Regions from separate parts of the Pedobacter sp. FW305-3-2-15-E-R2A2 genome, predicted to be linked through region 2. Evidence: riboswitches for the same ligand, from Rfam matches in the RefSeq annotation. Region 2 holds a riboswitch; each other region holds the start of a gene.

Region 1 (5,142 bases), 1.1 Mb from region 2:
GGACCTTCAATCACATGTATTGGTTTAGGATATTTCTGTCTGGCTTCTTCTACATCGGCATCTAAATATTCTATAATGCCCTTTACCAAGGAATGAGACAATCTGCTTTCTACGCTTTCTTTTCTCCATTCCTCATCTCTGACAATCTCTTTTCCTTTAGATTTAATGGTATCCGCGAATTCTACCAGTCTTTCGGTTGCATCTTCCCTGCGGTTGAGCAATACATCTTCCACACGTTCCAGAAGTTCTGGTGGTATTTCCTGATAAACTTCCAGCATTCCGGCATTTACAATCCCCATATCCAGACCTGCTTTAATGGCATGGTACAGGAATGCGGAGTGCATAGCCTCTCTCACGGTATTATTTCCTCTGAAAGAGAAAGATATATTGGAAACTCCTCCACTTACTTTAGCGTAAGGCAGGTTTTCTTTGATCCATCGGGTGGCATTAATGAAGTCTACTGCATAGTTATTGTGTTCTTCCAGACCGGTTGCTACGGTCAGGATATTTGGATCAAAGATGATGTCTTCCGCAGGGAATCCAACTTCATTCACTAAAATATCATAAGAGCGTTTACAGATTTCTTTTCTTCTTTCAAAGTTGTCTGCCTGTCCTTGTTCATCGAAGGCCATCACCACCACAGCTGCGCCGTAATTCATGATTTTGCGGGCGCTTTCCTTAAACTTTTCGTCCCCTTCTTTCAGAGAGATGGAGTTGACGATTCCTTTTCCCTGCAAACATTTTAATCCGGCTTCAATGACACTCCATTTGGAGGAGTCGACCATGATTGGAAGTTTGGAAATATCGGGCTCAGAAGCGATCAGGTTTAAGAACTTCACCATTGCCGCTTCTCCGTCCAACATCCCTTCATCCATATTTACGTCGATCACCTGGGCACCACCTTCTACCTGTTGACGGGCAACAGTAAGGGCAGCTTCATAGTCGCCACCTAAAATGAGTTTCGAAAATTTAGGGGATCCGGTGATGTTTGTTCTTTCCCCAATGTTGACGAAAATACTTTCCGGGGTAATAGTTACGGGTTCCAGGCCGCTTAGGCGTAAGTATGGGGCTACTTCAGGGATTTTTCTTGGGCTAACTTTTTTGGCTTTGGCAGCAATACAGCTGATGTGTTCAGGTGTTGTGCCACAACAACCACCCACAATATTTACAAATCCATGTTGTATAAAATCTTCTACTAAATGCGCCGTTTCATGAGGCATCTCGTCATAGGCGCCAAACTCGTTGGGCAAACCTGCATTGGGATAGGCTGATACGTAACAAGTCGCCTTGGCGGAAAGCTCTTCAATGTGTGGCCTCATGTCTTTGGCACCCAGTGCACAGTTAAAGCCTATACTGATTGGGTTGGCGTGGATCACCGAATTTAAGAAAGCTTCCACGGTTTGTCCCGATAGGGTTCTTCCAGAAGCATCGGTAATGGTTCCGGAAATCATGATCTCTATCGTTCTGCCAATCTCTTTTTCATATTTTTTAATAGAAAATATAGCAGCTTTGGCATTTAAGGTGTCAAAGATAGTTTCGATTAATAGCAGATCGGAACCGCCATCCACCAATCCGCGGACCTGCTGATCATAGGCATCTACGAGTTCATCAAAAGTTAATGCCCTATATCCGGGATCATTCACGTCTGGTGAGATGGAAAGTGTCCTGTTGGTTGGGCCAACGGCACCAGCCACGAAAGACCTTCTGTCCGGATTTTCGGCCATGAATTCGTCTACCGCTTCACGCGCAATCTTTGCCCCTGCAAAACTCATTTCATAATCCAGTTCTTCCATCTGGTAATCTGCCAGTGAAATGCGCTGGGTACTAAAAGTATTGGTTTCAATAATATCTGCACCGGCCTTAAGGTATTCGGTGTGTATTGCTTTAATGATGTCAGGACGCGTGAGGTTCAGCAAATCGTTGTTGCCTTTAACATCACATGGGTGGTCTTTAAACCGCTCTCCTCTAAAATCTTCTTCTGTCAGGATATAACGCTGAATCATGGTTCCCATGGCACCATCAATAATCAATATGCGTTTCTCTAACTCTGCTCTAATGTCCATTTTGTTTTCTCCGGTAACGCGTAAGAAAAGAGCTTCCGGGTATGAATATCATACTGGTTACTATTTTATACGCAGTCAAAAAGCTTATTGAAAAGTCCGGTATAAGGTCGACTTTAACTTATCTTTCGGGAACCAATGGTTCGGTTCCAGTAGAATGTAGCACCTTGTAAGCACAGGTTGCTAAGACTTCGCAGGGTCTAATCCCTCCGTCTTTCTCTATAAGCACTGCAAAAATGCAACAAAGAAAAATGATTTCCAAAAAAACAGCGCTTAAAGCATATAAAATTGCAAAGGCCATGCAAATTTGCATGGCCTTCGGAACAATATTCTGTAAAATTGTGATTATCTTCTGCTTCCGAAGATTCTTAATAAGAATAGGAAGATGTTGATAAAGTCAAGATAAAGTGATAAGGCACCCATGATGGCTAATTTTTTAGCATCTGCAGCAACCATCTGATCACCATTTTCTTCGATACCTGCACCGATACGTTTCAGCTTTTGAACATCATACGCCGTAAGAGCGGTAAAGATGGCTACACCAAAGAAGCTCATGATATAGCTAAAAGTAGGACTTCCAAGGAACATGTTAATGATGCTGGCAATGAATAATCCTGCAACACCAACCATTAAGATTGGTCCGAATTTACTTAAATCTACATCAGTAGTATAACCAAGAACGGCCATAATCCCGAAGATACCTGCTGCTGCGGCAAAACAAGCCACAATAGATCCGGCAGTATATATTAAAAGAATAAAGCTTAAACTCACCCCTAAGAGGATGGAGAATAAGACGAAAACGCCTAATAGTGCGCCATAAGAAAGACGGCTAAATCCAGCTCCCATTAATAGTACCAGGCCCAGAGGGGCAAACATGGCAATATATCCTAATACAGTTCTTTGTCCGGTTTCAAAATTCACCAACTGGCTTAATGCTGCCGGAGAAGTAGAGATAACCAAAGCCGCTACTGTTGATAAACTCAACGCTACAAACATCCATAGAAAGACATTTGCAAAGAACTTCTTGGCAACCATTCCGGTTTGCTGTTCTGCAATAACAGATTTGTGTGCCCACTGGTAATTATTGTTGTTATCCATTTTATTTAAATTTTAGTTTAAAGTTACTAATTGTTTATCTTCTTACAAAACCTATGCCCCGAGTCGTTTTGTCAGGATTTCTTCTACTTTTTTAAATAATTGAAGGGGTTTTAATGTTCTCCATGCCAAATCGTCAAGCTGACCGCCAAAGTTAATGTAGTAGTCAATATTGCCGCTTCTGAATTCATCGATTACATGCTGCTGAAAATTAATTCCCGTGATCCAGCCATCTTCAACGTCCTGGAACCACTCTTCATAATAGCTGTCTTCGGAAGAATGGAAGTTCAGGATATTTTCTCCGACAAGGATAAATTTATTAATTCCTTCATCGATCATCAGTTCCAGGATCTCCCTTTTCAACAGCATAATGTCATTTCCGATCGCATCATTCCACTCTCCGATGAACTCTATGATGGCATAATTCCTATCGTAATCCGTATACAAAACTTTAAGGTATAGTGTATTGGATCCAAAGTCGTCCCATTGAGGATGAATCAGGAAATTGTAAAGTTGTTTGTCAAAATAGAACTCTGAGTATTCCGTATTGTAAAAAGGCGAACGTTCATCTTCGGCAGCGATGTAATCATCGCGCCACAGGTAGAAAGGCTCAATTTCGTGCATATTTTATGAGATTATTTGGTGCCTGCTTCTACCGCTTTACGTACACTTCCATAACGGATGAGCAGATCTGCCGCCTGATCATGGCCAATGTGTAGTTCTTCCATTACCATTTGTGTGCCACGATCAACCAGTTTATGGTTGGTCAGCTGCATATCTACCATTTTATTTCCTTTTACCCGACCCAGTTTTATCATTACTGTGGTACTAAGCATATTTAAAACCAATTTTTGTGCAGTTCCTGATTTCATACGCGTAGAGCCAGTGAGGAATTCCGGTCCAACCACCACTTCTACCGGGAAATCACTCTCAGCAGCGATAGGTCCACCTTCATTACAAACGATACACCCGGTTAAGATGCCGTGTTTACGTGCTGTATTTAGTCCGCCGACTACATAAGGAGTGGTTCCTGATGCGGCCAGGCCAATCAGGCAGTCTTTTTCATTGATTTTGTATTCCTGAAGGTCTATCCATGCCTGTTCAACATCATCTTCTGCATTTTCTACCGCTTTTCTGATCGCTGTATCGCCGCCGGCAATGATACCGACTACCCAATCAAAGGGAACGCCGAAGGTTGGCGGGCATTCTGAGGCGTCTACTACACCCAGGCGACCACTGGTTCCTGCTCCGATATAGAATAAGCGGCCTCCACCGATCATACGTTCTGCAACTGAGGTAGCTAATTTCTCTATTTGTGGAATGGCATTTTCCACTGCCTGAGGAACTGTCTGGTCTTCTTTATTGATGTCTTGAAGAATTTGCAGTACAGACATCTGATCAATGTTGTTATACTTTGACTCCTGCTCAGTTACTCTTATCATATGTGGTTTTTTTGATAAAATTCGTGATTTTCTTTTTAAACCGGAAATATTACCGGAAATCAGTTCAAATAAGACAATACCAGGCAACATTCCCGATAATCCTGAAATTTATCAAAACAATTACAAATGAATAAGACTTAATTTATTAATTGACAGGGTTATTTTATAACTTTACGCAGCATTTAACCATGAAAAAGACTACCCGATATAACCTTTTGATCGCCCTTACTTATTCCGTTGTTCTGATAGGTGGAATGTTTGTGGGGTATAAGTTCTTAAAAGATCAGGGATTTCAGGTTAAAAAGCAGGCCGGTTATCTCGCCGACAATACTGAAAAGGTAGATGAAATCATTCATATTATCAATAAAAACTATGTTGATGAGGTGAATGCAGATAGTTTACACCACCTGCCTATAGACAGCCTGTTACATCAGCTGGACCCGCATAGCGTGTATCTTCCTCCGGCAAAAGCGAACGAATTTGCCGAAGCCCTTGGGGGTAATTTTGAAGGTATTGGAATTGAATATTACATCCTCAACGATACC
Region 2 (5,142 bases):
TCCATGTCAAAGATCACAGCAATTTCTTTATTCATCCGGCAAAGTTAACAAAGTAGGTGGTTTGCGAATCATAAAAACAGACCAGCAAATATAATTAAGCCGAAAGCAAACAATAAGTCGATAGGTGAGTTTAAATTAAAATGGTAATATTGATGAACCAATTGTAACAGATGAGAATAACTTTCACCCTAATCCTAAGCCTGATGACTTCCTTTCTTTACGCACAAAATCAGGAAAACAGAACTGAAACAGATAGTTCCTTTGTGATTGCCAGCAAGCCGGCAGCAGTTTATTCGCGGACGTATAAAGATGGGAAACCTTTTAGTGGTTTCTTTAAAACAGTGCTTTCGGGATTAAACCTTTACCTGGTGGATGAATATGAAAATGGCCAGGCCAGGTATCAATATTCGAAATCCGGTTTAGAGGAGGGAGCTGAAGGAGGGAAGAATTTCCTTGAAACCAGATCGGTTTATAAGGATGGAAAAATCATAGATGGGCCGGAATATTTTAAACTGGAAGGTGGATTAACAGTAAAGGACTGGAAGCAGGGGGAATTGGAGCATTTTACGGTAGACCTTTTTGCCCTGAATTATTACAACCGGATTATCCTTGAAAAAAAGGCAGATACGATCCTGATCCGTAATCTGGAAGACACGGTATCCAACATCAAAATCTATTACAAAGATCAATGCCTGACCACCGAAATGTCGGTCTCAGGAAAGCCTTTGTTTTACAATCAGCAGATCACTTTTAATATGGACAAGCTTCCGGCAAACAGCAGAATAATCGGGATGAAAAAAGACGGCGTTACCTATTATAATGCCAGTAAAAACATAGAATTGACCGTTGAGCCCTTACATGTCCATAAAATCAATACTAAACTTTTTTTCAGTTTATTCCTGCCCAAAACAACCGACCTGAATCTGGTCTTTCAGCATCTTGGTGATTCCTTTTCTAAGGAAGAAGCACTCCTTGCCATTTATAAAAGTGGGGCTGTTAAAGAAACAGCGGAGGTTTTAACCTATTTGCAAACCGACACTCAGGGAAAGGTTATTTCCGGAATTAACTGGACAGCAGGCTCCAGCCCTTATTATGAGATCTATAATAAAGGTAAGTTGAGCAAGAAGGAACCAAAGACTTTAGCCGCTTTTCAGCCCGTATTTACAAAATATATGCAAGACCAACCCTAAAGGCTGATCTTTAACCAGGACCTCCGGGAAGGTGCGCTAATTGCTCCTTCAGAGACAGGTATTCTACTTTCAGATTCCGAAAAGCTTTGTCTTCGTCCTTCTGGGCCATTTCAATCTGTCTTTGCTGGGTTAGATAGTTGGTTTCAATCTGATCAAACCTGGTTTTTAAGGTGATATATCTTTCCTGAGCAGCTTGTTCCTGGGCACTTTTTACGGTTCCATTTATGTTTCCCAGATAGATGCTGTTTGAAATCTGCCTTCCATCGGCTGATTTGAAGCAGGCATATGCCTCTATGGGCTGTTGAATCATCGATTCCTCTATGGGGATAAATACCTGGGCAGAATCCCTTCTTGATGCATTCAGTAAGGATCTTCCTTTTTTTATCAAGGGATAATAGAGCTGAATCATGAGGATGTCATCACCGTCGTGCCCTCCCGCATAGCTTTCCGGATTCCAGTTTATGATCAATCCTGTTTCCGTTTTACTGATGCTGAAATCCCTCGCTCCCGGAAGTTCCCCATAGCTGAGTACCACCTTGTTGTAATCTACGCTGATGTTAGGATATTCTCCCTGCAATGCCTGTTTTTTATTGTAAGAGACCGCAAGGTTGTGTGCATTTTTCACGGTTCCCCTCGCTTCCAGTTCAAAACTGTTGGTAATGAACTCTTTCATCTGTTTTATAAGAACCATTGTGACCTTCATGGCCTGATAATTGGCCAGTTGTTTAATGCTCGGCTCGCCTTGTTCACCGATCAGCCTGCAGACTGGTTGTCCTTTGAGCATGTAGTAAACCATGTTTCCGATTTTCCCATTGGGACAACCAAAAGCGCTTTTTGATAAGATTGCCATAATTTATAAGTTAATTGTGTAATTGAATATACGTTTAATTTTCAGTTACAACAATATCTGTATGGTAATTTTTTTCAAAGAAAAGACAGAAGCTGTATATAGGCTCTTCCCTTTTTTAGAAATTAAAATAAATCTGGGACTTATTATGGCAGCCTCTGAATGGGTTACAGGTCGGTCGAGGCCCTAGCAACTCCCATTTAATACCGCTATAAAATCCGCATAATTGAAAAGACTGTGTAAACTGTTTCTCCAATGATTGAAATGCTAAGTTATATTGTCTCAGAAGAGGACTTGAACCTGGTATAAGGAGCTATTTTATATCCTTATCTAAAGGCTTTGCTTTAATGAAATAATAAATATTATTAATTCCTATAGGATTACTAGAATATTTGTATATTTGCTGTCGAAGATGCTTCTTTAATCTTCCGACTTATCCAGAAAGACTGAGGGAATGGCCCTATGATGTCTTAGCAACCTATACCTGTTAACCCGGTAAAAGGTGCTAATTCCAATTCGCAAATAGCGAATAAGATAAGCAGTTTCACAGCTACAAAGCTGCTGCTCATCAAGCCATACCTCATCAGAGAAAAAGAAGGAAATGCAGGTGCATCTTAAACTTAAAATGTTAACATATGAACCTACAATTACTTGTTTACAAAACCAATTGCGCTGAATCTTTTTACCTTCCTGCACCGGAACGCTATATGTGCAAGGCCATACCCATGTGTTGTTGCGGCATCTAGCCCTGCCAAATTCTAAATTTCTTACACTTATTTAAAAACCAATATGTTAAAAATATACAAAATTTTTATAGGGATTGCTTTGTCCTTTTTTTTCCTGCTAACGGCCCAGGCACAGTCTGTTAAAGTTACCGGTGTGGTGAGCGATAGTGCCGACGGACAGGTAATTCCAGGAGCTTCGGTAACGATCAAAGGAAAAGACAATGCGACGATTACAGATGGAAATGGTAACTTCTCCCTACAGGCAAACCTGAACGATGTGATTCGGGTCAGTTATCTTGGCTATGCCATTAAAGAAATCAGGATTACCGCAGGAATCAGTCATTTGAAGATCAGCCTTGAACCATCTTTAAATGACTTGAATGAAGTGGTGGTAACTGCGTTAGGGATTACTAAGGCCAAGAAATCATTGGGCTATGCCACACAGGAGCTAAAATCCAAGGACATCTCTACAGCTAAAGAAACCAACCTGATCAATTCATTGGCAGGAAAGATTGCCGGTGTACAAACCACCAATAGTCAGGGAGACATGGGCTCTTCGAGGATCATCATCCGTGGAGAAACTTCTATTTCCAGTCAGAATCAACCCTTATTCGTGGTAGATGGTGTTCCGGTAGACAATTCTCAATTTCTGGGCAGTGGCGGTTCCAGAGATTTTGCCAATACGATATCCGACATCAATTCTGAAGATATAGAATCCATCAGCGTATTGAAAGGGCCGAATGCAGCCGCTTTATATGGTTCCAGGGCCGCGGCTGGAGTTATTCTCATTAAAACAAAAACAGGAAGAGGACAGCAGGGATTGGGCATTAGTATCAACTCGAACACCACGATCTCTAATTTGTTAACGCTTCCAAAATATCAGAATGCTTTTGGCCAAGGTTCAAATGGTAAGTTTAGCTATGTGGATGGTAAAGGAGGAGGCCTGAATGATGGTGTAGATGAAAGCTGGGGCCCGGCATTGGATGGCCGTTTGATTCCTCAGTTCAATACCAATGGAAAACCGGAACCATTTATTGCACATCCAAATAATGTAAGAGACTTTTTTGAAACGGGTTATGCCTTGAGCAATGGAGTAGCCATCGCCGGATCTGGAGAGAAACAAGACGTTCGTTTTTCTTATAACAACCTGACGCAGGGTGGAATATTGCCCAATTCGTCCCAAAATAAAAACTCCTTACTTCTGAATACCACTTACCGCATTACGCCAAAGCTGACCTTAAATGCCAGTGTCAATTATGTCAAAAGCAGTGCGGCAAACTTACCAGCATCAGGTGGTAAACGGGCTACGGGGCCAATGCTTCAGTTTACCTGGTTCGGAAGACAGGTAGATGTCAGTCAGCTTAAAAAATATAAGGATGACAATGGAAATAACATCAACTGGAACAACAGCTATTATAGCAATCCTTATTTCATCGCTTATGAAAATACAGTGGGTCAGAAAAGGGATCGCATCATTGGAAGTGCAGAGTTGAACTATAAAATTACGGAGGCACTATCCGCAAATTTCAGAACAGGAACTGACTATTATACGGACCGCAGAAAGATAAAAATTGCTTACGGTACAAACGGAACTCCTTTCGGATCTTATCAGGAAGATGCGTATACGGTAAATGAAAACAATACAGAAGGCAGGTTAGAGTTTAATAAAAAGCTCAACAACGATTTCTCCCTTAACATTTTGGCGGGTGTGAATGTAAGGACCAATACGCTGGAACAGAATGACCAGATGGCGACTAAATTAGCGGTAAATGGTTTGTATACCTTAAATAATTCCAGAGATCCGCTGGTTTCTTCTAACTTTTACAGCAAGCTAAGAACCTATAGTACCTTTGGATCGGGACAGCTTGGCTATAGAGATTATGCCTTCCTGAATTTAACGGCCAGGAACGATTGGGATTCCAGTTTACCAAGACCAAACCTATCTTATTTCTATCCTTCAGTAAATGGAAGTTTGATCCTTACGGAAGCCTTTGACCTAAAAAATGAAGTGCTGAGTTTTGCCAAAATCAGAGGGGGCTGGTCAAAAGTAGGTAAGGCGACAGAACCTTATCAACTGGTCAATACCTATAGTTTTACTGCACCCTTTAATGGAAATCCACAGCAGGCGGCGAGTCTGGTGGAACTAAATCCAAACCTGCTCCCGGAAATTACTAAATCTGCTGAAGCGGGGATTGAAGTCGGTCTGTTTAATAACCGCGTAAAGCTGGACCTGAGTGTTTACAATACCAATAGTATCAACCAGATTTTAAAGGTGAATGTGAGTTCTTCGACGGGATACAATCAGAAATTAATCAATGGCGGAAGCATCAATAATAAAGGACTGGAAGTTCAACTGGGATTAACCCCGGTGAAATCGCAG
Region 3 (5,142 bases), 3.4 Mb from region 2:
ACCTAAAAGAACCGTAGAGAACGCAATAATTGCAATAACAAAAAGCTTATTTTTCTTCATTTAAAATTAATTATGCCTTGATAAAAATATCATAGGCAAACCTCAGGATGGTCCCGAAAACAACGAGCAGGAAAAAGATCCTGATAAATTTATTGCCTTTCAGCAAGGCCAGTTTAGTACCAAGAAAAGATCCTCCGACATTACAAACGGCCATAGGAATGGCAAACTCATATAAGATATGTCCGGTACTTCCGAAATAACAGATCGCCGCAATGTTCGTGGCCATATTGATCAGCTTCGCACTCGCACTCGCATGCAGAAAATCATAGCCCAGCAGGGCGATAAAAGCAAGGATAAAAAATGTGCCTGTTCCCGGGCCAATCAGCCCGTCGTAAAAACCGATCACAAAACCAAAGAAAAGGCCGATGGCCATTTGCTGGAACATGCTGTGGTCTTTGTCCTGATGAACGCCGAAGCTCTTATTGAAATAAGTATAGACCGCCACAGCGATCAGGATAAAAAACACCACCGGTTTAATTACCGTATTGTCGATCAGTGTAATGCTATGTGCACCAAGAATTGCCCCGACAAAAGCCAGCATGGCCACATAAATCAGCAATTTCCAGTTTAGCGTTACATTCTGTGAATATTTCCAGGCAGCAAATGCAGTTCCGGAGAGCGAAGGAATTTTGGTCGTCCCGAAAAGGGTAGCCACAGAATATTGTGGCAAAACGATCATGATGGCTGGAGTTTGAAGCAAACCTCCCCCACCAACAATGGCATCAATAAATCCGGCAAAAAAGGAGACTATACAGAGTATAATCAGATCTGGCATCATAGCATTTCTTAAACGCCGCAAAAGTAGCCTTTTTTAATATAAAAAAAGAGGACCCACACCACTGAGTCCTCTTTAACCTAAACCAAATTTACTAAAACTATTTTGCTGCTGCAGTAAAGTTTAACACGATATAAGCAGTTGAATTACCATATTCTACTGGTGATTTGATCACCAATGATTCTTTTGTGGAAGAAGAAAGTACCAATCTGTAACCTTCAGTTACGTTTTTAGCTTTATCACCTTCATATAATTTCTTGAACTGGAAAGTTTGATCCGGAACACTTGCCGACCAGTAAATGGTCTGTGTTTTTGCGGCACAAGCTGCACCACCTGGCAAGCTATAGCTTCCATTACCACTATTTGTTAATCTCCAGGTACTTCCAACAAAGCAACTAGCTGAGCTTTCACCAAACAATGTTTTTACAGATGACTGAGGAATGCCTTCATAAGTAATGTCGTTCAGCACCCAGTTGCCTGTTACATCACCACGCTTAACAACCGTTTGACCAGCACCACCTTTTGGTGAACAACTTTGCAAAACCATTAATGAACTGCATAAAATGGCTGCTATCAGGAATATTCTTTTCATATCAATTTGTTTTTCTTCTCTAATACATAAATCTTGCCAAAACTTCAACAGAATAATTTTTACCTTTAGCATTGTTGTACCAAGCGCCTTAATTCACTATTTATCCTCCTGAAAATGAAACCAGAAACTTTAGCGATCCATTCCGGAAATTTGTACGAGAGCAGCACAAAAGACGTGACGCCGCCTATTAATTTGTCCACAACTTTTTTCAGAGATGAAGACGGTGGCTATTCCGGCGGACATATGTATAGCCGTGTAAGCAATCCTAACCGCTCTGCACTCGAGAAGGTGCTGACCGATTTGGAGCATGGCGCAGATGCCTGTGCGTTCTCTTCCGGCAATACCGCTGGAATGTCTCTTTTTCAGGCCTTAAAACCAGGAAGCCATATCATTGCTCCTGACGACATGTACTGGGGATTTAAAAAACAGTTGCAATCTATTTTTGCAGACACCTTAACCATCGACTTTATTGACCTGACCGATGTTGGAAACATCTCCAGTTACATCAGAGAAAATACGGTGATGATCTGGGTAGAAACCCCATCTAACCCTTTGCTGAAAATCACAGACCTCGTTGCCATTGCCGCCATCACGAAAAAACACAACCTGATCCTGGCCTGCGACAGTACCTTTGCTTCTCCATGCCTGCAAAATCCGATTGCATTGGGTGCAGACATCGTGATGCATTCTTCCACTAAATATATCGGTGGTCATAGTGATGTACTGGGCGGAGCACTCATCACAGCGGAGAAAACGCCTTTTTGGGAGAAGGTCAGAAATATCCAGCAGGTCGGCGGAGCGGTACCTTCTCCATTCGATTGCTTTTTATTGTTAAGAAGCATCAAAACCCTTCCCTACCGGATGCGTGGACATTGCGAAAACGGAATGGCCCTGGCTTTATATTTAGCGCAGCACCCGAAAATTGAAGCGGTATTTTATCCGGGGTTGCCGGACCATCCTCAATATGAAATTGCCAGACAACAAATGAGCGGTTTCGGCGGCATGTTATCCATCCTTGTGCGTGGTGGTGCCGATGAAGCCCGAAAGGTAGTCAACACCGTAAAGCTGTTTGCCCAGGCGACCAGTCTGGGTGGTGTAGAGAGTCTGATCGAACACCGTGCATCGGTAGAAGGTCCGGACACCAAGACCCCACAGAATTTAATTCGGGTCTCTGTCGGACTAGAGCATATCGATGATCTTATCGCAGATTTCAATCAGGCTTTGGCTTAAAAAATAACGATACCACCAAAAATCAAATCTTAAAACAACAATTTATATCGCTTATTATCAGTTAATTACAAAATAACCAGAATATAATTTTGGTTATTTTGTCACTTAGCTTTACATTTGAACTATTCTTAGCGAAAGCTATTCAAGTCATTACCTCCTAAACTGGGTTTTGATTTATAAAGAAGTGGCGAGAGACAGGCTCTTTGACCCACTGGCAACCCTCCCAAAATGGAGAAGGTGCCAATTCCTGACCGGCTGGCATGGTGCCATCTGGAGAGATAAATTAAGACAATGAGAACAGTTAAAATTACATCAGATTCTTTTAATTATTGTTGCCCGCAGCATACGATTTGTATGTGCTGTTGCATACGATAATCAACAAAATCTTCCTTTTGCATTCTTGATCCATCCGGAAGGCCTCATTGAGGTACGCTAAACAGCTATATCCCCTTATGCAAGATTACCGCATGAGCAGATTCCCTAAATCCTTATTTACCAAACGCTTAAAAGAATAACATATGTCAGCCAATCATAAATTCGAAACCCTTCAGATACACGCAGGTCAGGAAATTGACCCAACAACAGGTTCAAGAGCCGTTCCACTTTACCAGACTACTTCTTATGGATTCAAAAACTCAGAACATGGCGCCAACCTCTTTGCTTTAAAAGAATTCGGAAATATCTATACCAGGATCATGAATCCAACAACAGACGTTTTTGAGAAACGTGTAGCCGCTTTGGAAGGCGGTGTTGCTGCCCTGGCAGTGAGCTCCGGACAAGCAGCACAATTCATTGCCTTAAATAACATTCTGGAAGCCGGAGATAATTTCGTGTCTTCTTCTCATTTATATGGTGGTTCTTACAACCAGTTCAAAGTAGCCTTTAAACGTTTAGGCATTGAAGTTAAATTTGCCAATGGCGATGATGCTTCAGATTTTGAGGCCAAGATCGATGCCAACACCAAAGCACTTTATTTAGAAAGCATAGGAAATCCTTCTTTCAGCATTGCTGATTTTGAAAAGATCTCCTCTATTGCTGGTAAACACAACCTTCCACTCATCGTAGACAATACTTTCGGTGCTGCCGGATATCTGTTCCGTCCATTGGAACATGGTGCACATGTGGTCGTTCAATCGGCCACTAAATGGATCGGCGGACATGGAACGAGTATCGGCGGAGTAATCGTTGACGGCGGAAATTACAACTGGGGCAATGGTAAGTTCAAACAATTTACCGAACCTTCCGAAGGATATAACGGACTGGTCTTTAATGATGTCTTTGGCATCGGCGGTCCATTCGGAAACATCCAGTTCATCATCCGCGCCCGTGTGGAAGGCTTGAGGGATTTCGGCCCTGCCATCTCCCCTTTCAACTCTTTCCTCTTGATTCAGGGACTGGAAACACTTTCGCTTCGCGTACAGCGCCATGTAGACAATGCACTCGCATTGGCCAACTGGCTGGAAAATCATGAAGCCGTAAAAAGTGTGAACTATCCAGGTCTGGAAAGTAGTCCATATCATGCAAATGCGAAGAAATACCTGCAGAATGGATTCGGAGCCGTCTTGTCTTTCGAGCTTCATGGAGAGAAAAGTCAGGCCACTGCATTGGTAGACAATTTGAAACTGGTCAGCCACCTGGCGAATGTTGGAGATGCGAAAACGCTGATCATCCAGCCGGCAGCAACCACACACCAGCAGCTGAGCGAAAGCGAGCAAATTGCTGCAGGAGTAACACCAAACCTATTGCGTGTATCCGTAGGAATTGAACACATCGACGACATTAAAGCAGATTTTGAACAGGCATTTGCTGCAATCAACCTAAACTAAACAATGAGCACGATATCCACATATACCCATAACAAGACTTTCAAGCTCGAAAATGGCAAGAAATTGCGCAAAATAGAGCTTGCTTATCAGACCTATGGAAAACTGAACGCCAAAAAAGACAATGTGATCTGGGCCTGTCATGCTTTGACGGCGAACTCAGATGTGCTGGATTGGTGGAAAGGCCTTTTCGGTAATAACGACCTGTTTAATCCGGAAGAACATTTTATCATTTGTGCCAATGTATTGGGCTCCCATTATGGAAGCACCAATCCATTAAGCGAGAATCCGGTTACCGGATTACCTTATTACCTGTCTTTCCCGGAATTTACCATCCGTGATCTCGTTTCTGCGCATCGTTTGCTTGCAGAACACCTGGGCATTAAAGACATTAAGGTCTTAATCGGTGGTTCCCTTGGCGGGCAACAGGCACTGGAATGGGCTATTACTGATGGTTCAGCCATAGAAAATCTGATCCTGGTGGCTACCAATGCGGTTCATTCCCCATGGGGAATTGCTTTCAATGAAAGTCAGCGTCTGGCCATCAGTACCGACAGAAGTTTCTATGCACAGAAACCAGATGGCGGATTAAAAGGTTTGAAAACAGCAAGAAGCATTGCTTTATTGTCTTATCGCAGCTACGATGCTTATACCGATACCCA
Region 4 (5,142 bases), 110 kb from region 2:
GGAATCCAGACTTTAACCCTCAGCAGCTGGCTCAGCCCTATTTTCTGGGGCTTTATCATTTTCATTACCGCGGCACTCGCTTATTCCATTCAAAGGATGCGGGACAATGGAATGGATATATTCTTTAAAATCACCACCCATACCTTTTTGGTTTTACTCGCCAGTGAACTCGTTTTTATCATTGTATTATTCCTTGGCGACGGCTATCGCCTGATTACCGGAGGGGCAAGAAATGTCTACTGGGTGGAGTTTGGCCTGCTGCTCTTTGGGATCACGGTGCTCATTTTCCTGTATGGCATTATCAAAGGAAAATATGCTTACCGGGTGATCAAACATACTTTATACTTCGAGGATCTGCCGGAAAATTTTGATGGCTTCCGCATTACGCAGATCTCAGACGTACATGCAGGCAGCTTTAAGAATGCCAAAGCAGTGCAAAAAGGGATTGATCTGATTAAAGCACAAAATTCAGATTTGTTTGTGTTTACGGGAGACCTGGTCAATAATAAAGCGGAAGAAATTCTGCCCTGGATGGGACATTTTTCGCAGGTAAAAGCGCCTTATGGTCAGTTTTCCATCCTTGGGAACCACGATTACGGAGATTATGTGAAATGGGAAAGCGAACCTGTTAAACAAGCCAACCTGCAGGATTTAAAAAGACACCATGGAGAAATGGGCTACCGTCTCTTGTTAGATGAACATGTGGAACTCGAAAAAGATGGCCAAAAGATCATTCTTGCAGGGGTTGAAAACTGGGGGATTGGGTTTGGTGAACGCGGAGACCTTAAAAAGGCACTTCAGGCTGCTGATCCACAAAGCTTTAAAGTATTGCTTTCCCACGATCCGACACACTGGGATGCGGAAGTTAAAAAATGGCCTTCAAAAATCCACCTGACCTTATCGGGGCACACGCATGGCATGCAGTTCGGAATGGAAGCATTTGGGATCAAATGGAGCCCTGTTAAATACAGGTATGCGCATTGGGCTGGTATTACCTCAGAAAATGGCAGATATCTGAACATCAACAGAGGTTTCGGCTTTCTTGGCTTCTCCGGAAGGGTTGGCATCTGGCCGGAGATTACCGTCATTGAATTAAAGAAAGGGAGATAAAGCAAGTGTCCCGAATAAGCTGGCTGCTTATTCGGGACAATACATCCAAAACTTTCATCCAAAGCTTTTCTGCTACGAATAAGCTTCAGTCGTTTCCAGTAATGATTCCCTGATGTATAAGCTGGCCAGTTTTTCAACCGCGTAATCGATTTCTTCTTCTGTATTGTAACGGCTAAAGGAAAAACGCAGGGTTGGTCTGCTAAAATCATAACCCAGGGCAGAAAGCACATGCGATCCTGCGCCGGAATGACTGTTACAGGCACTTCCTCCGGAAGCAGAGATCTGATGCTGATCCAGGTAGTGAAGCGGGCTGATCCCACTTTGCAGTTCAGGAAGAGAAACACTCAGGACACTGTTTAAGGTTCCATGATTTTGTGCTGAATTCCCGTTAAAAGAGATTCCCTGAATTTTATCTGTCAGCTTAAAAATCATTCTTTCTTTTAATTTAACTAAGTGTTTTTGGTTGGCCGACTGGTTCCGGTAAGCGATTTCCAATGCTTTCGCCAATCCCACAATTCCGGTTACATTTTCCGTTCCTGCCCGTTGCTTGTATTCCTGAGCTCCCCCATTGATCAATGGCTGTAACTCATGAGCGGTATTCCGGTAAAGGAAGCCCACTCCTTTCGGTCCATGAAATTTATGTGCAGATCCAACAAGGAAATCAACATTTAAAGATGGTGTATCGTACCGGTACTGGCCCATCGACTGAACCGTATCTGAATGAAAAACAGCCCGGTACTTTCTACAGACCGCAGCAATAGATTCGATATCATTGAGGTTTCCTATCTCATTATTTCCATGCATTACAGAAACAAAGGCCTGTTCATTGGCAGCAAGGAGCTGTTCCAGATGAGCCAGGGAAATGTTTCCTCTTTCATCATGCTGCAAATAGACAATCCGGATTTCTCCGTTCTTCTCCAATGCTTTTAAAGTATGAAGCACGGCATGATGCTCAAAAGGAGTCGTAATCGCTAAGCGGATGTTATGGGCGCGGATGCCCGAAAGAATGGCGGTATTGTCTGCCTCCGAACCTCCGGAGGTAAAAACGATATGACGTGGCGTCGCATTTAACAAATCGGCAATGATCCCTCTTGATTGCTCAATGGCTACTCTTGCTTCCCTCCCATGAAAATGAGAAGAAGAAGGATTACCGAAGTTTTCAAATAAATAAGGCTCCATGGCCAAAAATACTTCTCTGTTTAAAGGTGTTGTTGCAGCGTTGTCTAGATAAATTCTCATGTTAATGGGTTTAATAGATTAATAAAAATCTACTTAATCAGCTTCGAGAAATAAGGCAATGGATGAGTCAAAAAGAAACCGCAAGCATGGGTTTCAAACAACTTATCTCTTCCGCAATTTTGCGGACAGGAATTAGCACCTTATTATTCAACAGGTTGCTAAGACATCACAGGGCCTTTCCCTCAGTCTTTCTGGATAAGTAAATAAATGTAAGAACAGTTACTGTCAGCAAAGATATGACAAAGACTACTAATTTCATAGACTTTATGAAAAAAAATTACAAATCAGAGAATTTCAGTCATCCAATTGCTACTTCTACCTAATATTTAACTTTTTTTTCCTTTAAGTCAGGATTCATTTACATATTTTTGCGGGATATTCAAAAAGAATATTTTTATAAAGCCTGAATGGAAGAAAACAAATTGAGAGAAGAAGTGCGCCCGGTAACCGGCGACAACAGTATTTTAAAAAGGATATTCCAGGATAGAAAGAGGACTAATATTTTAAGTGGTGTAGAGCAAAGCACCATTTCCTATCTCGTAAAACGGGTTCCTTCCTTTATTACTTCAGATATGCTCACCTTTATCGGTACTGCAGGTTCGGTACTGGTACTGCTCGGATTTATCCTTGCTACTTATGTCAGCAGAGAATACCTGTTGCTTGGCGTATTGGGTCTGGCCATTAACTGGTTTGGCGATTCACTGGACGGCAGGATTGCTTATTACAGAAATATCCCCCGCAAATGGTATGGTTTTTCATTAGACATCATCATGGACTGGGTCAGCACCGTACTCATTGGCTTAGGCTACCTCGTTTATGCGAGAAATGAATATGAACTCATTGCCTTCGTTTTTGTGGTCCTTTATGGCTGGGCGATGATCATTTCACAGCTCCGTTATAAGATCACCGACATTTACAGCATTGATGCAGGCCTGGTTGGCCCTACCGAAATCAGGATCATCCTCGCCCTGATCATCATTCTGGAAGTCATCTTCGGGCATTTAATAGAATATTTTGCCGCCGCAATCTGTGTTACCTTATTTATCATTAATTTCATAGATACCCGGAAGTTATTAAAGCTTGGCGACATCAGGGATAAAGCCGAGCGCGAAGCAAAGAAAAAGGCCAGCTAATGAGCATCATGAAATCTGTATATGTTTTTGCCAAGGCACAGGTTTCGGCTTTTTCCGGTGGAATGCTGGACTATGGCACCATGATTCTCTGTACAGAGCTCCTGCACATCCATTATACCATTTCCATTGCCATTGGCGGAGTGGTCGGCGCTGTTGCGAACTTTTCCATCAACCGCTACTGGACTTTTAATGCCAATTCGGCCCACAAAACTCCCGTAGGTGATCAGCTGACAAAGTTCATTTTTGTAGTGGCAGGAAGCATCGCACTAAAATCCTCAGGCACCTGGCTTTTAACCAACTGGCTTCATCTTGATTATAAGATCACCAGAATCATGGTAGATATCATCGTTTCTTTGAGTTTCAACTATGTTTTACAGAAGTATTGGGTATTTAAAAAAACGGCTCCGGAATTAAAAACACCACAAAAGGAGGAGATAAACGCCTAATCCGAGCTATTCGACAAGAGCAATAGAAAACAAATCAGTAAATAGTACCATTTTATGAAGAATTAATACCGCTTATAAATCAGGGGTAAGAAGTATCTTTGTATATGAAAAATGACATCCCTGTTTACGACATCAGTACTTTTGAAGAATACAAAAATGCCGGTATCCTTGTCAGCAGATTTGGGCATTATTCTAAACAGTATTTACACTTACATTCCGCACACCGCCACTCTTTTTACCATTTGGTGTATTTTACCAGTGGCAGCGGGACCCAAACTATAGATTTTCAGAATTATCCGGTCATGCCCGGTTTGATTTACTTTATGACCCCGGGACAGGTACACAGCTGGTCTTTTAACACGGAAGTAGAAGGTTATATCATCAATTTTTCTGAAGATTATTTCAAATCCTTTTTATACAACCCCTTATATCTGGAGAATTTCAGCTTCTTTGATGAACATTCCGGAGATGCAGTATTGGTATTGCCCAATGAAGCAAGGGAGAAAGTTACGGCACTCTTTGAAGAGATCCTTAACGAAGGAAAGGAAGCGCGTGCCTTTGATGCTGACCTGGTCAGGATCTTAATGTTAAACATCTTTATTCAGGTATCCAGGGGCCTCAGCTTGAAACAGCAGACCCAAACCAATTCCTACAACCAAACCCTGTTGAAGAGCTTTAAAAAATTAATCGAAACTAATTTTATTGAATTGAGGTTTCCTAAACAATATGCGGAGTTATTATACATTACCCCGAATCATTTAAATGCATTATGCAATGACCTTTTAGGAGTTCCTGCAGGGCAACTGATTCGCGACAGGGTAATTTTAGAAGCCAAACGACTATTGATCAACATGGAACTCTCTATTGCTGAAATCTCGGAGAAGCTCGCTTTTAGTGATCACTCCTATTTCATTAAATTCTTTAAAAAACAGGTGGGCGCAACACCGGATAAATTCAGAAAACAAGACAATTAAAACACACAGATATGAGCAGCACAGATCAATTAAATCATACACCACACGTTTCTCAATGGTATGGCATTACACATTCCAAATGCCCAAGATGTAGAGAAGGTAAAGTTTTCACCGGCGCCACCTATGGCTTCAAAGTACAAAAAATGAACGAACGTTGTCCGCATTGCGACTTGAAATTCGAGCGTGAACCCGGATATTTTTATGTAGCCATGTTCGTGAGCTATGCCATGAATGTCGCAC

What was found. A riboswitch is a leader RNA that binds a small molecule or an ion and turns the genes downstream of it on or off. The one in region 2 is predicted to bind S-adenosylmethionine.
Region 1: linked by a shared signal. The riboswitch ahead of metH (methionine synthase) and the one ahead of AAFF35_RS05120 (SusC/RagA family TonB-linked outer membrane protein) in region 2 are both predicted to bind S-adenosylmethionine.
Region 3: linked by a shared signal. The riboswitch ahead of AAFF35_RS18525 (O-acetylhomoserine aminocarboxypropyltransferase/cysteine synthase) and the one ahead of AAFF35_RS05120 (SusC/RagA family TonB-linked outer membrane protein) in region 2 are both predicted to bind S-adenosylmethionine.
Region 4: linked by a shared signal. The riboswitch ahead of AAFF35_RS05555 (cysteine desulfurase family protein) and the one ahead of AAFF35_RS05120 (SusC/RagA family TonB-linked outer membrane protein) in region 2 are both predicted to bind S-adenosylmethionine.

The regions. Positions count from the first base shown of each region.
Region 1 is NZ_CP151803.1:170,062-175,203, forward strand. Features, by position in the region: gene metH (methionine synthase) at 1-2,063, opposite strand, end outside; SAM riboswitch class I at 2,179-2,288, opposite strand; gene AAFF35_RS00650 (Bax inhibitor-1/YccA family protein) at 2,406-3,158, opposite strand; gene AAFF35_RS00655 (hypothetical protein) at 3,210-3,779, opposite strand; gene murQ (N-acetylmuramic acid 6-phosphate etherase) at 3,791-4,597, opposite strand; gene AAFF35_RS00665 (S41 family peptidase) at 4,786-5,142, shown strand, end outside.
Region 2 is NZ_CP151803.1:1,224,646-1,229,787, forward strand. Features, by position in the region: gene AAFF35_RS05105 (HAD family phosphatase) at 1-35, opposite strand, end outside; gene AAFF35_RS05110 (hypothetical protein) at 171-1,190, shown strand; gene AAFF35_RS05115 (DUF6266 family protein) at 1,201-2,040, opposite strand; SAM riboswitch class I at 2,468-2,578, shown strand; gene AAFF35_RS05120 (SusC/RagA family TonB-linked outer membrane protein) at 2,827-5,142, shown strand, end outside.
Region 3 is NZ_CP151803.1:4,600,785-4,605,926, forward strand. Features, by position in the region: gene AAFF35_RS18505 (cytochrome c peroxidase) at 1-60, opposite strand, end outside; gene AAFF35_RS18510 (TSUP family transporter) at 71-838, opposite strand; gene AAFF35_RS18515 (hypothetical protein) at 936-1,427, opposite strand; gene AAFF35_RS18520 (aminotransferase class I/II-fold pyridoxal phosphate-dependent enzyme) at 1,542-2,657, shown strand; SAM riboswitch class I at 2,829-2,942, shown strand; gene AAFF35_RS18525 (O-acetylhomoserine aminocarboxypropyltransferase/cysteine synthase) at 3,176-4,483, shown strand; gene metX (homoserine O-acetyltransferase) at 4,487-5,142, shown strand, end outside.
Region 4 is NZ_CP151803.1:1,334,900-1,340,041, reverse strand. Features, by position in the region: gene AAFF35_RS05560 (metallophosphoesterase) at 1-1,110, shown strand, start outside; gene AAFF35_RS05555 (cysteine desulfurase family protein) at 1,183-2,349, opposite strand; SAM riboswitch class I at 2,449-2,551, opposite strand; gene AAFF35_RS05550 (CDP-alcohol phosphatidyltransferase family protein) at 2,757-3,482, shown strand; gene AAFF35_RS05545 (GtrA family protein) at 3,482-3,928, shown strand; gene AAFF35_RS05540 (helix-turn-helix transcriptional regulator) at 4,033-4,902, shown strand; gene AAFF35_RS05535 (DUF983 domain-containing protein) at 4,914-5,142, shown strand, end outside.